Regions from separate parts of the Arthrobacter sp. DualSoilB13 genome, predicted to be linked through region 1. Evidence: riboswitches for the same ligand, from Rfam matches in the RefSeq annotation. Region 1 holds a riboswitch; each other region holds the start of a gene.

Region 1 (5,106 bases):
TCACCTGGGGCATGACCGAGGTGGTCATGGAGGTACCACTCCAGGTTGTGCATGACCTTAGCCCGGGTGGCGTCGTTGGCTCGGAGATAGTAGCTGCGGGATTTGGTGAGTTCCATGATGTCCTCAGGAGTCAGGGCATCCTCCCACTGGGTCAGGTGGCTTTCCAAACCACCAAACTCCGGGCCAATGACTGGCCGGAAGCCAGGCTTGTGGACATCGCCTGCATGCATGATGCGGGAAAGGCGGTGTACCCAGGGAATAGACGTGTCCAACTGATTCCAGATCAGCCCCAGGACTCCGTGCGGACGCAGGATCCGGGAGATCTCCGTGCTCGCTGCCATGGGCTCACACCAATGCCAGGCTTGGGCAACGCTGACGACGTCGAATGCTGAGTCCGTCAGTCCAGTTCCCTCTGCCGTTCCCTCCAGCGCGTTGACGAGGGGGTAGCTTTTTCGCAGTTGCTCCAGCATGTCCGTGGAAGGATCGACGGCGGTGACCGCCAGTCCGCGCTGGATAAGGAGTGCCGTGAATTTTCCCGTGCCCGCGCCGAGGTCGGCCGCCGACCTTGCCGCGGGAGGAACGAGCCAATCCAGGGAGTCCCGTGGGTAGCCAGGACGCACACGGTCATAGTGTTCTCCGCCGTCCTGGAAGCTCTGGCCGAGTTCGCGCCGACGGGCAGCGTGGAGCTTGGGACCTCGCGGTCCAGCGGGTCCGGGAATGCCGGCCGCACCGTTTGCGGCGCCCGGGGGACGCAGGGACACGCAGAACTCCTTCACAGGATGGCCAGTGGGTACCCTACGAATTTACCGCAGCGGCCGTTACGCCTGGTCCACAGTGTGCCTGGTCCACAGTGTTTCTAGTCGACTGTGTGTTTTCTAGTCGACTGTGCAGGGAGCTGCTCCCGCAGTGCCCGGAGTGTTGGGCGCCCATTCGGGGTAGGTGCGGTGGTCATTGGCGGGAACCCATCGGCCCTCGTCCACCACGTAGTCCCAACCCAATCCGTCGCGCTTGAGCCCTTGGATGCCTGCGAGCAGCCTGGAAGCGTCCTCCAACCGGGAGCCGACGCCGAAGCTGGCACGCAGAGAGCCAGACGGGAGCCCCAGGCGCTTGAGGAGCGGGTGGGCGCAGAAGCGGCCGTCCCGCAGGCCCACGCCGTGCTCTGCTGCCAGGTAGGCGGCCACCAATCCGGCGTCGAATCCTTCGACGGAGAAATTGACCACACCGATGGTGTCCAAGGAGTCTGTGAAGATCTTGTGCACGGTCACGCCGTCGATGGCTTCCAGGCCTTCCACCAAGTAGGAGCGGATGGCGGTTTCATGGGCGTGCCACTCGTCCTGGTCCAACCCGGCCAGCACCTGGGTGGCACGGGCGAGGGTTGCGGCACCCAGAACATTGGGCGAGCCGCCCTCGTGCCGCGCAGGGCCTGCTGCCCAGCTAACGGAGTCCAATCGGGCTTCACGGACTGCGCCGCCACCGGCCAGGTGCGGAGTGCCGGCGTCGAGCCAGTCGGGACGGCCCACCACAACGCCGGCACCGAAGGGGGCGTAGAGCTTGTGTCCGGAGAAGACCACGTAGTCCACGTCTGCCTCGGTGATGTTGATCCGACGGTGCGGTGCGAGTTGGGCGGCATCCACCACAATCCGTGCACCGTACTGGTGGGCCAGGGAAGCAAGCTCTGCGATGGGTAGGATCTCACCGGTGACGTTGGAGGCTCCGGTTACCGCAAGCAGGCTAACACCGCCTTGAGCCAGCTCCCCGCGGAGTTTGTCCAGGGTCTCGGCCAAGGTTGATGCCGCTACGACGCTGCGGTGCGGGACGCCCTGCCACGGAAGCAGGTTGGCGTGGTGTTCGATATCCAGGTACAGGACCTCACCTGCGGGCTTGCCGTTGATCAGCGGAAGGCAGCCGGCCAGCAGGTTCAAGGAGTCCGTGGTGTTCCGGGTGAAGATGACAGAATCATCTGCCCGCCCGCCAACGAATTCGCGGACGATGTTCCGTGAATTTTCGTACACCGACGTGCTGATCTGGGAGGCGTAGCCCGCACCGCGGTGGACACTCGCATAGTAGGGAAGGACTTCGTTGAGGTAGGCCGAGACGATGGTCAACGCCGGAGCCGATGCCCCGTAGTCGAGGTTTGCGTAGCGAACGTGTCCGCCCTGAATCAGGGGCGCTTGCAACTCGGCGCCGGTAACAGCGGCCAGCGGCCGTGCAGCGGCAGCTGTCTCTGCTGTGGTTTCTGCGGCGAAGGACGGAATGATGTTTGAGTCGAACGTGACAGTGCTCATAGGACCTCACTCAAGAGGGACCCCCATAGGGAATCCGCGCTTGCCGCATCCGTTCCGGACCGGCCGGGTCGTCACCCGGGGCACCCCACCGCGAATGGAGGGTTGCCGGCCAGCTAACCGGGGTTTAGCGCTGGCACTCGTGACCTGTAAAAAGGCTAAAGCACGTCCGGGGGGCCTTCCAAAGCCGCTGCCGATTGTTAAGCCCTTTGTTACGTCGGAGCCAAAATGCCTGCTTCGTCGAATAAAAAACGGCGGAGACCCACAAAAGGGGGCTGCCGCCGTCGAATATTCCGTTCCTGCTGGTTTGCAGGAGGACTAGAGAAGATCGTCCAGGCCCGGGTTGAGCCGCTTGAGGACTTCTGAGTGGAGGATCGAGTTGGTGGCCAGTGCATTGCCGCCGAAGGGACCGTCTTCGCCTTCCAGGGAGGTGAAACGGCCACCGGCCTCAGTGACGATGGGGACGAGTGCTGCCATGTCATATAGGTTCAGCTCAGGCTCGCAGGCGATGTCCACTGCGCCCTCGGCCACGAGACAGTACGACCAGAAGTCACCATAGGCGCGCGTGCGCCAAACATCTTCGGTGAGGTCCAGGAACTCGTCAAGATTGCCGCGTTCCTTCCAGCCCGAGAGGCTGGAGTAGGACAAGGAGGCGTCAGCCAAACTGGAGACGTTGGAAACTTTGAGGCGCGTGGCCGAGGCGAGGGACCGGCCCATGTAGGCGCCCATGTCCTTGGCGGCCCACCAGCGTTTCCCCAATGCCGGGGCGCTCACAACGCCCACCACAGGTTCGCCCTCGTCCACGAGGGCAATTAACGTTGCCCACACCGGAACACCCCGGACGAAGTTCTTGGTTCCGTCGATGGGGTCGATGATCCAACGGCGCGAGCCGTGGCCGCTGCTGCCGAACTCCTCGCCCAGGACCGCATCACGTGGGCGCGAGCGGGACAGCTGGCCGCGGATAGCTTCCTCAGCGGCCTTGTCAGCGTCAGTGACCGGCGTGAGGTCAGGCTTGGTTTCGATCTTGAGGTCCAGTGCCTTGAAGCGATCCATGGTCTGGGCATCGACTGAATCAGCGAGGACGTGGGCCAGGCGCAGGTCATCGTTGTACGTGGAAACGGGATGGGTCATGCCACCAAACTATCCTGAATCGTTCGCCTCATTGGGGACGTGAAGCCGGTAACGATCAGTTGACGGTGCCCAGTTCCTTGGTCTCTTTCGCCTCGAGTCTTGGGTCTGCACCCAACAGGCGGCGCAGGGAGGCCAACCGTGCTACTCCTGATGGTCCTGCGTGGCCATCGTTCACCCATGCATCCAGCCCGCAATTGGTGGCGGTTGCACTGTGCTTGCAGCCCCGGTCGCAGGTTTCCGTGCCGGGCTCAAGGTCCGGGAACGAATGGAGGATCCGGTCCGGGTCCACATGCGCCAGGCCGAAGGAACGGATGCCGGGCGTATCGATAATCCAGCTGCCGGACGGGGCGTCGTCCAGCTTCAGCGCCAAGGCCGAGGATGAGGTGTGCCGGCCACGGCCCGTCACCGCGTTGACGCCGCCCGTGGCGCGCTCCGCCCCTGTCAGTGCGTTAACCATGGTGGATTTGCCGACACCCGAGTGGCCCAGCATGACGGTGACTTTGCCACCTAGATGTGAGCGGAGCTGGGATACGGCGTCCTTGTCCAGCCGGGCTGAGAGTCCATCATCCGAGCGGGCATCAATGCCGCCGGCCTCGGAGTCAGCGGTACGGCTGATGATCACGGGAAAGTCCAAGCTCAGGTAATTGGCAAGGAGCTCCGCCGGATCCTTGACGTCCGCCTTGGTGATCAGCAGCAACGGCTCGATGCCGGCGTCGTATGCCGCAACCAGGGCACGATCAATAAACCCGGTGCGTGGTTCCGGGTTGGCCGCCGCAACAACCACAACAAGCTGATCGGCGTTGGCTACAACTACCCGTTCTATGGGGTCGGTATCGTCAGCGCTGCGGCGAAGAAGTGTCTTCCGCTCTTCCACCCGGACAAGCCGCGCCAAAGTGTCGGGGGACCCGGAGACATCACCTACCAGCGCGACGAAGTCCCCTGGGACAACGGGATTTCGCCGCAGCTCACGGGCGCGGGCTGCAATCACGATCCGCTCGTTGGCGGAATCTTCGCCAACAATTGCCCGGTAGCGCCCGCGGTCCACAGTGATGATCCTGCCTATCACGGCGTCATCGTGGCTGGGGCGGTCCTTGGTGCGCGGCCTGGATCCTTTTTTGCTGGGACGGATCCGGACGTCGGATTCGTCCCAGGAACGTGCGTCACGGCCCATGGTCAGTTACTGGCCTCATCAAGATCGTCGCTGTCATCTGTTTGCTGCAACATGGCCGCCCACATCTGTGGGAATTCCGGCATGGTTTTTGACGTCGTGGCGATGTCTTCGACTTGTACGCCTTCGACAGCGAGCCCGAGGATCGCGCCGGCAGTAGCCATGCGGTGGTCGGCGTAGCTGTGGACGACGCCTCCATGAAGGGCAGCCGGGCGGATCACCAAGCCATCGGCGGTTTCCTCAGCATCGCCTCCGAGGCCATTGATCTCGGCAACCAGCGCGGCAAGCCGGTCGGTTTCGTGTCCCCGGAGGTGGGCGATGCCGGTCAACCGTGAGGGCCCGTTGGCCAGGGCGCACAATGCGGCGACCGTCGGCGCCAGTTCGCTGGTTTCGTCGAAGTCGGCACCTTTGATCTCGGCCGCGCCGGTCACTGTCAGCGTTCCGTCGTCAAACGTTACTTCTGCACCCATGGCAGCCAGGATGCTCCGCCATTGATCGCCTACCTGCGTGGTGCCGGCAGGCCAA
Region 2 (5,106 bases), 1.3 Mb from region 1:
CGCTATGGGCGTCATGCGAGGACGCGAAGAGACCGAAAGATTCCATCGGCGTCATAAAGCTGTTCTGACTTCCGGACAGTTCCTAGACTGGCCCCAGTTCAGCTGCACCACACTGCTGCCAAACCCATGCGTCACGAACAGGAGAACTCCATGTCCCAAGGATGGTCTTTCGAAACCCGCCAAATCCACGCAGGCCAGGAGCCGGACTCAGCCACCGGAGCGCGCTCGCTTCCCATCTACCAGACCACGTCCTTCGTGTTCCCCAGTGCCGAGAGCGCTGCCAACCGCTTCGCCCTGGCGGAGCTCGCACCCATCTACACCCGGATCGGCAACCCGACGCAGGATGCCGTGGAGCAGCGGATCGCGAGCCTGGAAGGTGGCCTGGGAGCACTCCTGCTTAGCTCAGGACAAGCCGCGGAGACGTTCGCCATCCTGAACATCGCTGAGGCCGGCGACCACATCGTGGCGAGCCCCAGCCTGTACGGCGGCACCTACAACTTGCTTGCACACACTCTGAAGAAATTCGGCATCTCAGTCACCTTCGTGGAGGACCCGGACAACCTGGATCAGTGGCGTGACGCCGTCCAGCCGAACACCAAGCTGTTCTTCGGCGAGGTTGTCTCCAACCCTCGGCAGGACGTGCTGGACATCGAGGGCATCGCACGCGTCGCCCACGAGGCCGGCGTGCCCCTGATCGTGGACAACACCCTGTCAACGCCGTACCTCATTCGTCCCATCGAGTGGGGCGCTGACATTGTGGTCCACTCGGCAACCAAGTATCTGGGCGGTCACGGTTCCGCAATTGCCGGTGTGATTGTGGACTCCGGCAACTTCGACTTCGGCAAGGACCCGGAACGCTTCCCCGGCTTCAACACCCCGGACCCCAGCTACAACGGGCTGGTTTACGCCAGGGACCTCGGCAAGGACGGTGCGTTGGGTGCCAACCTCTCCTACATCCTCAAGGCCCGCGTCCAGTTGCTTCGTGATCTCGGCTCGGCCGTGTCTCCGTTCAACGCCTTCCTCATTGCCCAGGGGTTGGAGACCTTGAGCCTGCGCGTGGAGCGTCACGTAGCGAACGCCACCAAGGTGGCTGAGTGGCTTGAAAGCCACGACGACGTCGAATCGGTCGCCTACGCGGGCCTGCCATCCAGCCCGTGGTATGACCGTGGCCGGAAGTACGGACCCAAGGGCACGGGGGCAATCGTTGCCTTCAACATCAAGGGTGGCGTGGAAGCGGGCAAGCGTTTTGTGGATGGTCTGGAACTGCACTCGCACGTTGCCAACATAGGTGACGTCCGCTCGCTGGTCATCCACCCGGCGTCGACGACGCACAGTCAGCTGACCGCGGAGCAGCAACTTGTTGCGGGCGTCAACCCGGGCCTGGTGCGCTTGTCCGTCGGTATCGAGCACGTAGATGACATCATCGCGGACCTCGAAGCCGGATTCCGGGCTGCCAAGGGCGCCTGACGCCCACGGCCCAACGCACCAGACCGACTGCCGCCCGCGCCGACGAAAATTCGCCGGGCGGCAGTGGCGGTGCTCGTAGGCGAACGAAATGACCTTTGACCGTCACACTGTTGTCACATTCTTCGCCAGAACCCCCCTGTGTTTCCTAGACTCTTCGTATTAGGTCATGAGTGCCAGCACACAGCCCCGGCTTGCTGGCCGGCAACCCTCCTCCGCGGTGGGGTGCCCCGGGTGAAGACCTGGCCTGTTCGCACGCAAGGCGACGGGCAAGCGCGAGGTTAAGGTGTCAAAGGAATGACCATTACTGCTACAGCCCTTCCAAAATCCGGAGAAGAAGATGGAACCGTCAAGTACGCCGGCATAGGCCCACTGGAACTTGAAGCCGGCGGATTCCTCCCCGACGTCGTACTCGCCTATGAGACCTGGGGGCAGCTGAACGCGGATGCCTCCAACGCGGTGCTCATCCAGCACGCACTCACCGGCAGTACGCACGTAGCCCGCGGAGCCACGGACGAGGAAGGATGGTGGGAGCAACTCGTTGGTCCGGGTGCCACCATCGACACCAACAAGTTCTTTGTCATCTCCATCAACATCGTGGGCGGCTGTTACGGCAGCACCGGTCCATCATCCGAAGCCCCGGACGGACGCCCGTGGGGCTCGCGATTCCCGCTGGTCACCCTGCGCGACAGCACAGAGGCAGAGTCGCGCCTCGCCGATACCCTGGGAATCGACGCCTGGCACGCCGTATTGGGCGGATCCATGGGCGGCGCACGCGCCCTTGAGTGGGCTGTGACATACCCCCATCGGGTCAAACGCTGCGCAGTCATCGCAGTAGGCGCCTACAGCACGGCCGAGCAGATTGCTTTTGCCCAAGCACAAACCCTGGCCATCAGGCAGGACCCGAATTTCAACAACGGCGACTACTACGGTGGCCCCGCGCCTGAGCACGGTTTGGCTTTGGCCCGGCGCATCGCCCACATCACCTACCGCTCGGCACTGGAGCTGGACGTCCGCTTTGGCCGGCAAGCCCAGCACCAGGAGACTCCGCTCGCCGCCGCAGCATTGGGCGAGCGGGGCCGGTATCAGGTGGAAAGCTACCTGGACCACCAAGGAACCAAACTGGTCCGCCGCTTTGACGCCAACAGCTACATCGCCATCACCGAGGCACTGATGTCCCACGACGTCACCAGGGGGCGCGGATCGTTGGAAGCGGCGCTTTCGGGTGCCACGGCGGAGTTCTTCGTGGCGGCAGTGGACAGTGACAGGCTCTACTTCCCGGCCCAGTCCCGGGAACTGGCCGCTGCGCTGCCTGGCGAGGTGCCGGTCCACGTCATTGAAGCGCCGATCGGCCATGATGGCTTCCTCACCGAAATCGGCCAGCTCTCAGCCCAGCTCCGCGAAGCGTTTTTCGCCTAAACGCTGGTGTGCTGACCCTGCTTAAACGGCAAGGAACGTCCGATGCCAGGCAGTTCAGCCATTCATGATCTCGCCGCGCTGCCGCATGTAATCCTCCATGGCGATCTCGCCGTTGCTGAATTTTGTATCCAGCTCGGCCAGCTTGCGAGCCCGGTATCCTTGCGGCTCGGACCCGCTCGTCGAGGCGAACGGGGTGGGGGAGGACGGGTTCGACGGCGGCACGGACTGCGGCGCGTCATCCACAGGGCGGATGACGGTGGGCTCGGACGGGTAGCCCGGGTAGCCCGGCGAAGGGTACCTTTGCCCGGGGTAGCCCTGTCCCGGGTACTCCTGCTGCTGGTAATTCTGCGGCGGATACCCCGGGCCCGGCAGGTTCTGCGGCGGGTACCCCGGGCCGCGGAAGGTGTCGTTCTGGATCCGGCGCGCCCGGGAGCGGTTGTACATGCGGATTCCGAGGGGAATCAGCCACGAGCAGACGATGATCCAGAAGATCAGATTGTTCACAGTGCAGGCCTCCTAGGTCTTAACCCAGCTTAGTCCTGCCACCTGGACGCGGCCCGTCTCCCGGAACAAGCCCCGGCTATTTCACACCAGCTTGGTCTCCATGCCCAGGAACAGGCCGTAACGATCCGCCTCGGCCTGCAAGGCGTCCTGCTCTTCCGCAGTTGCCGGCCGGTTCATGCGGACATCGAGTTCGCAGGCCCCTCCGGAGAAACCGTGGCGCCACCATCCGGCCAGCCTGCCGTCCACCAGGACCACGTGCATGGGTCCGTTGTCCTCGGGGAAGTAGGGAGCCGTTCCACCAAGGAAGTGCCGGGACTGTGAGTAGCCCATCACGTATTCGTCGTAGCACTGGATGAGGTCCAGGCGGGGGAGCCCGCCGTCCTGGATCGCTGAAGAATGGTGGCCGTTGGTGAGAGCCCCCACTTCTTCAGATGCCAGATAAAACTCCAGGCCATCAAAGTGAACAGTGCCCAGGCTCCCGGGGGAGATCTCCTCAGCCACATCGATTCCCCGCTTCACGTCTTTCATGGTCAACCCGGACCACACCGCACAGTCTTTGACTGTTGCGGGGCCCCGGCTGCTGAAGTATCGCAGCGCCAATTGCCCAAGTGCCTGTTCACGATCCTCCCCGGCCAACGGTGAGGTTAGGAACCCGGGAACGCGTTCCTCGAACAAGGCATACGTTTGTTTCAGGGCGCCGCCGGCGGAACGGACGGGGGAGCCGCTGACCAGGACACGGCTGATTTCTGCGTGCATGAGGTGATAGATGAAGCCCAGGCCCTTGCTGGGGAAGCCGGCTTGTCCCAGGACTGCGGCCAGTTCCTCCCGCGTTTTGTGGGCCCCGTCCGCCACGGCCGCGGCCAGGATCCGGCCGCTTGCGGTAGCAGCGTCCTCATCGATTCCCGTCTGGCGGTACATGCCTTTGTTGCCTTGGTGGAGGCGCTCTGCGGACAATCCCATCAACCAGCCGAGGTCGTCCCGGTGCACGAAGTGCCAGGTGGGGCGGAGGATGTGTGTCCGCAGGATGGTTCCGTCCGCTACGGCCTGCTCCACGTCCGCGGCCGTGACCACCGGTGGCGAGCCGGCGGAGCTTCTCTGCGCAAGGGTCCACCTCGCATAAGCGAACTCCTGTGACTGGACGGCCAGGAGGTTACGGACCACGTCCGCGGGGCCTCCGGCGTGGGGGGCCCGCAGTTGTTGCCGCCGGAGCCGTATCCGCCGGACGCTCTCCGCGGACAGGGAGCTACCACCCGGCATGGCGGACCTCGCGGCGAAGAAGCGTCACGTCAGCGGCGTGGCAACAGGGTGCCGGTGGAACCGAAGACGGGACCCGGCGTCGGACGTTTTGGACTGATGCCATCGCCGGAGGACCGATGCCGAAGCCTCCGGATCACCCATGGGACAAAGTACTCGCGGGCCCAGACGAGGTCCGAAGACCTCGCCTCACGCCACGTGCGCGGCGGCAGGGACTTTGGCATCAGGGGCTCAAGAGTGTGGTGGACGTTCAGTGCGTCCAGCACCATCATGGCGATGGTGTGGTGGCCCAGCGGGGAGAAATGCAGGCGGTCGGCATCCCACATTTGGGGGTCTGCCAGCTGCCGCAAGGACCACATGTCCGCGATGATGGCGTCGTGGCGTGCAGCCACGGTCCGGAGGTTCTCGTTGTAAATGGCAACCTTGCCGCGGATACGCCCCAGAACCGATGCTGCCGTGTCCGGG
Region 3 (5,106 bases), 1.1 Mb from region 1:
GATTTCATGCGAAGTTACAGGGGGTCGTACTGGGTCAATTATGCTCCCGGGACGTCACATTTGGGCCCCGCCCATGACGGTATGGATTTCCACATACGGCGTTCGCCTTGTTCCGCAAACACCATGCGTCCGGAATGATCGCTGTATGAGTTCAGCCACCCGCACTTCCGCCAAGGACCGCCTTTGGGGCGTCTGGGCACTCAAGGGGTACAAACGTGAATGGCTGCGGCACGACGCCGTGGCGGGTGCTGCGCTCTTTGCCCTGCTGGTGCCTGCGGGCATGGCCTACGCGCAGGCGGCCGGTTTGCCACCCGTCACAGGGCTCTACGCCACGGTGATTCCGTTGCTGGTTTACGCCGTGGTGGGGCCTTCGCGCATTTTGGTCCTGGGACCCGATTCATCCCTTGCCCCCATGATTGCCGCAGCTATTGTTCCGCTCGCAGCCGGCAGTAGTGAGAGATCGGTGGCACTCGCCGGGCTGTTGGCTGTGTTGATCGGGGTGATCATGCTCGCGGGCTCCGCCCTGAATCTCGGTGCCATCACCGGGCTGCTGTCCAAACCCATCAGGCTCGGATACCTGAACGGAATCGCCTTGCTGGTGGCGTTATCGCAGCTTCCGGCGTTCCTGGGGATAGAGGCCGACGGCGACATCTGGCAAAAGCTCGCGAAGGTCACCACCGGGTTGCTGGGCGGCGGGGTCAATGTCACCGCGCTGCTGCTAGGCGTCGGTTCCCTGGCCCTCATTTGGATCCCGCGGCTGCTGAAGTGGAAGGTACCCGGCGTCCTGCTGGCGGTGGTCGGCTCGTGCGTTGCAACGGCTGTTTGGGGCCTGAACGACGACGTCAAGGTCACCGGGGTTTTGCCGCAGGGGCTGCCGATGCCCGCGCTCGGCGGCATTGGCTGGGCTGACGCTCTGATGCTGCTTCCCGCTGCGGCCGGTATTGCCCTCATGGCTTTCGCAGACACTGGCGTCCTGTCCCAGACATTGGCAGCGAAGGAGGGAAAGAGAGTCTCGGGCAACCGGGAGATGGCGGCGTTGGGGGCAGCCAACGCAGCCACCGGCTTGCTGGGCGGGTTCCCTATATCCGGCAGTACCTCGCGGACGCCCGTGGCTGTGGACGCCGGCGCCAAATCCCAGATGACCGGGGTGGTTGGTGCGGTGCTGGTTCTGGCTTTCATGCTGCTGGCTCCCGGAGTGACCGGGTACCTGCCTTCGGCCACCCTGGCGGCCGTCGTCATCGCTGCGGCAATTGCCTTGGCCGACCCCGCCGGTGTTAGGCGGCTCTTCAGCCTGAGCCGAAGCGAATCCGTGGTCATGCTGGCTGCGTTCCTGGGCGTCCTCACCGTTGGGGTACTGCAGGGAATCGTGGTGGCCATTGCCTTGGCGCTTTTGGACTTTGTTCGGCGGGCCTGGGATCCGTACCGGACAGAACTCGGCGCCGAAGAAGGGCTCCCTGGCTATCACGATCTGGAGCGGCACCCCGAAGGCGAGCGCATCCCCGGACTCCTCATCCTCCGCTTTGATGCGCCCCTGTTCTTCGGTAATGGGCAGGTCCTAGCTGCCTTTGTCCGGGAGCAACTGGACGAAGCCCCGGAGGAGACCGCGGATCCGGTTACCCATGTCATCCTCGCCGCGGAGCCCATCACCGGGATCGACACTACGGCGCTGGATGACCTGGTCACATTGGACGAATGGCTGGCCCGCAAAGGCGTGGATTTAGTGTTCGCCGAACTGAAGGGGCCTGTCAAAGACAAACTACTCCGCCTGGGCACTGCAGCCCGTTTTACGCCCGAGCACTTCTTCCCCACTGTGGGCGCAGCCGTGCGCGCACTGAAAAACGCATAAGGGAAGCACCGCCGATTACGCAACATGACGGCCGGACACCAGCCCGCAAGTGCAGCCCGAGGCCCGCGGATGTTACGTTTTTCTTGAGTAATGAGTACCAGCGCGAAGCCCTGACTTGCTGGTCGGCAACCCTCTCTCCGGCGGGGTGCCTCAGGTGACTACTCGGCGTATCGACAACTCGAACTGCAAGCGTGACTGAGGAGCACCAGCTATGCCTGAACCTACTGAAGAAAAACTTTCCTATCGCCTGATTACTGGCCCGGACACCCGTGATTTCTGCGAGCGGATCCACAGCGCCCTCGCGGAGGGCTATGTGCTCCATGGCAGCCCGGCTGCCACGTTCAACGGCACCGACGTCATCGTTGCCCAAGCAGTGGTGCTGCCCGCCGCGATCGCCAATGCCGATGCCGCCGTTGCCAGTGCCGTTGACCAGCTTGAGAGCGACGACGACGAAGCATTCGAGGGACACGCATGAGCTACGCAGGTGACCTGACCCCGCAGGATGCGTGGGCCAAACTCGAAGAAGGTGCCATCCTGGTGGACGTCCGCACCGAGGGCGAGTGGGCCCACATCGGTATCCCCGACACCAAAGCCACGGAAAACGATCCCCTGTTCATCCAGTGGAACCTCGCCGGCGGCATCCCCAACTCCCGCTTCATCGAGGACTTGCGTCAGCAGGCACCCGAGGACCACGGCGTTGAGCTGGTGTTCCTATGCCGTTCCGGCCAGCGCTCCATCTCCGCAGCCATCGCCGCCACGCAAGCCGGTTTCACTGCCTACAACGTCTTGGAGGGCTTTGAAGGTGAACCGGACCGCTATGGTGAGCGCACCGTCAACGGTTGGAAGAACCGTGGCCTGCCGACGAATCTGGGGACTGAGTAAGTGACTTTTAATCCCGATGCCGCCGGGTGGAGCCCTGATACCCAGGCCGTCCGCGGTGGCCTTGACCGTACCAACTTCCAGGAAACGTCCGAGCCCGTTTTTCTGAACTCCGGTTTCGTCTACGAATCCGCTGCTGCCGCCGAGCGCGCCTTCACCGGTGAGGACGAACGTTTCGTTTACTCCCGCTACGGCAACCCTTCCGTTGCAACGTTCCAGGAGCGGCTGCGCCTGCTCGAAGGAACCGAAGCCTGCTTTGCGACTGCGTCAGGTATGTCCGCGGTCTTCACTGCCTTGGGTGCCCTGCTGGCTGCCGGTGACCGCGTGGTTGCCGCCCGTTCCCTGTTCGGTTCCTGCTTTGTGATCCTCAATGAGATCCTGCCACGGTGGGGCGTTCACACGGTCTTCGTAGACGGCCCGGACTTGGAGCAGTGGCGCGAAGCCCTCTCCGAGCCCACTACCGCGGTCTTCTTCGAATCTCCGTCCAACCCCATGCAGGAGATCGTGGACATCGCTGCGGTCAGCGAACTGGCGCATGCTGCCGGGGCCACCGTGGTGGTGGACAACGTCTTTGCCACGCCCCTGCTACAACGCTGCGGTGAGCTGGGAGCGGACGTCATTGTTTACTCCGGCACCAAGCACATCGACGGCCAGGGACGCGTCCTTGGCGGCGCGATCCTGGGCACCAAAGAACTCATCGACGGCCCCGTCAAGCAACTCATGCGGCACACCGGCCCTTCACTATCCGCGTTCAACGCCTGGGTGCTGACCAAGGGCTTGGAGACCATCGGACTGCGTGTAAACCACAGCTCGGCATCCGCGTTGAAGATCGCAGAGTGGCTCGAGCAGCAACCCGACATCAGCTGGGTTAAGTACCCGCTGTTAAAGTCTCACCCGCAGTACGAACTTGCGGCGAAGCAGATGAAGGCGGGCGGCACCGTCCTGACCTTTGAGCTATCTCCTTCGGCCGGACGATCAGCCAAAGAGGCTGCCTTCGCCTTGCTCGACGGTCTCTCCGTCATTGACATCTCCAACAACCTGGGCGACTCCAAATCCCTCATCACCCACCCTGCCACCACCACCCACCGGGCCATGGGACCGGAGGGGCGGGCGGCGATCGGGCTTTCGGATGGTGTTGTCCGCCTGTCCGTAGGGCTTGAAGATGTAAACGACCTCATCCTGGATCTGGAGAAGGCCCTCAAACAGGTCTAACCTTGCTGCCATGAGCGGGAACCATCCCTATCGCCGTGCCGGAGCGGTCATCGTTGCCGGCACGGTGGTGTGGTTCGTAGGAATCTCTCCAGTCTCACGCGTTTACATCACCCCCGACAACGCCGAGCGGCTGCGCATGCTCACAGCCGGACAGCGCGGCTGGATCGTGGGTCAGCACCTAACCGCCGCGGGAACAGTTGCAGTGCCGGTGGGATTCGCCGCCTTTGCCCGCGCTGTTCAGGACCAAGATGCCGTTCAAGGAAACGCATCGCATCGGAGGGCGAGGAAGTGGGCTTTCGGTGCAGCCACCGCCTTACTCGCGGGCGCCCCGTTCTTCGTCTCAAGCCTCGCCCGGCGAGCATCCGACCTTGAAGGGTTCGCCTACCGCAGGGGATCCAACGCGCCGTTCCTGGCGTACTCCGGGCTGCATGTTGTGGCGTTGGCCGCGCTCGGCGGGAGCCTTCTTTCCTTGCCCGCAAGCCGCTGGATTGGTATCACGGCTGCGGCCAGCGCACCCGTTTACGGTGCCATCCTGGCAGCCAAAAAGGACATCCCGCCGTTCTGCTTCTATCTGGTGGAGGGACTCGTCGGCGCCTACCTGATGACGTGGGAAGAACAGGACGCAAAGGCCTCCTGACCCGGGTCAGCATGAGAGGTCGTTCCTGATGCGCGCGGGGGCAGTACCCCGCACGGTCACTTTGGCGTCATGAGAGTAGCTCATCCGCAACCCCGAAAGTCCGTGTGTGCTCCATTCTGCGTCAGGAGGCCGGGTGGGGACAGGGCTGGGGCCGGCCACCCATCCGTTCCGCACCAGTTCCCGCCATCCGCACCAGAGGTATCTGGCGCAAACGGCGGAAACGGGAGCGCCAAAAACACTTACGGGTGCCGCCGGCGCGAACGGGAGCGCCAAAAGCACTAACGGGTGCCCCCGGATGTCCCGGCAGCGCCAGCGTCAGTCCTGGAAGTACTCGATTTTCGCGCCAATGGTGTTCAGTCGCTCTGCAAGGTCCTCATAGCCGCGCTCAATCACGTAGATGTTGCGAAGTTCGGAGGTGCCCCTGGCTGCCAACATGGCAAGGAGCAGGCAAGCGGCCGGGCGGAGGGCCGGCGGGCAGCCGATTTCCGCGGCACGCCATTTGGTGGGTCCGTTGACGTAGATTCGGTGCGGA

The links. Region 1 has a riboswitch for S-adenosylmethionine ahead of ACZ5J0_RS12405 (aminotransferase class V-fold PLP-dependent enzyme). Riboswitches for the same ligand answer to the same signal wherever they lie in the genome.
Region 2: another riboswitch for S-adenosylmethionine. It lies ahead of metX (homoserine O-acetyltransferase MetX); the one in region 1 lies ahead of ACZ5J0_RS12405 (aminotransferase class V-fold PLP-dependent enzyme).
Region 3: another riboswitch for S-adenosylmethionine. It lies ahead of ACZ5J0_RS17290 (DUF1737 domain-containing protein); the one in region 1 lies ahead of ACZ5J0_RS12405 (aminotransferase class V-fold PLP-dependent enzyme).

What each region holds. Positions count from the first base shown of each region.
Region 1 is NZ_AP035865.1:2,694,158-2,699,263, reverse strand. It holds gene ACZ5J0_RS12410 (class I SAM-dependent methyltransferase) at 1-755, opposite strand, end outside; gene ACZ5J0_RS12405 (aminotransferase class V-fold PLP-dependent enzyme) at 876-2,285, opposite strand; SAM riboswitch class IV at 2,317-2,430, opposite strand; gene hisN (histidinol-phosphatase) at 2,601-3,413, opposite strand; gene rsgA (ribosome small subunit-dependent GTPase A) at 3,469-4,584, opposite strand; gene aroA (3-phosphoshikimate 1-carboxyvinyltransferase) at 4,587-5,106, opposite strand, start outside.
Region 2 is NZ_AP035865.1:1,415,651-1,420,756, forward strand. It holds gene ACZ5J0_RS06570 (bifunctional o-acetylhomoserine/o-acetylserine sulfhydrylase) at 151-1,467, shown strand; SAM riboswitch class IV at 1,630-1,746, shown strand; gene metX (homoserine O-acetyltransferase MetX) at 1,762-2,883, shown strand; gene ACZ5J0_RS06580 (hypothetical protein) at 2,938-3,387, opposite strand; gene ACZ5J0_RS06585 (winged helix DNA-binding domain-containing protein) at 3,469-4,644, opposite strand; gene ACZ5J0_RS06590 (SGNH/GDSL hydrolase family protein) at 4,674-5,106, opposite strand, start outside.
Region 3 is NZ_AP035865.1:3,746,823-3,751,928, forward strand. It holds gene ACZ5J0_RS17285 (SulP family inorganic anion transporter) at 146-1,846, shown strand; SAM riboswitch class IV at 1,933-2,044, shown strand; gene ACZ5J0_RS17290 (DUF1737 domain-containing protein) at 2,058-2,321, shown strand; gene ACZ5J0_RS17295 (rhodanese-like domain-containing protein) at 2,318-2,728, shown strand; gene ACZ5J0_RS17300 (O-succinylhomoserine sulfhydrylase) at 2,729-3,937, shown strand; gene ACZ5J0_RS17305 (hypothetical protein) at 3,948-4,574, shown strand; gene ACZ5J0_RS17310 (UDP-N-acetylglucosamine 1-carboxyvinyltransferase) at 4,890-5,106, opposite strand, start outside.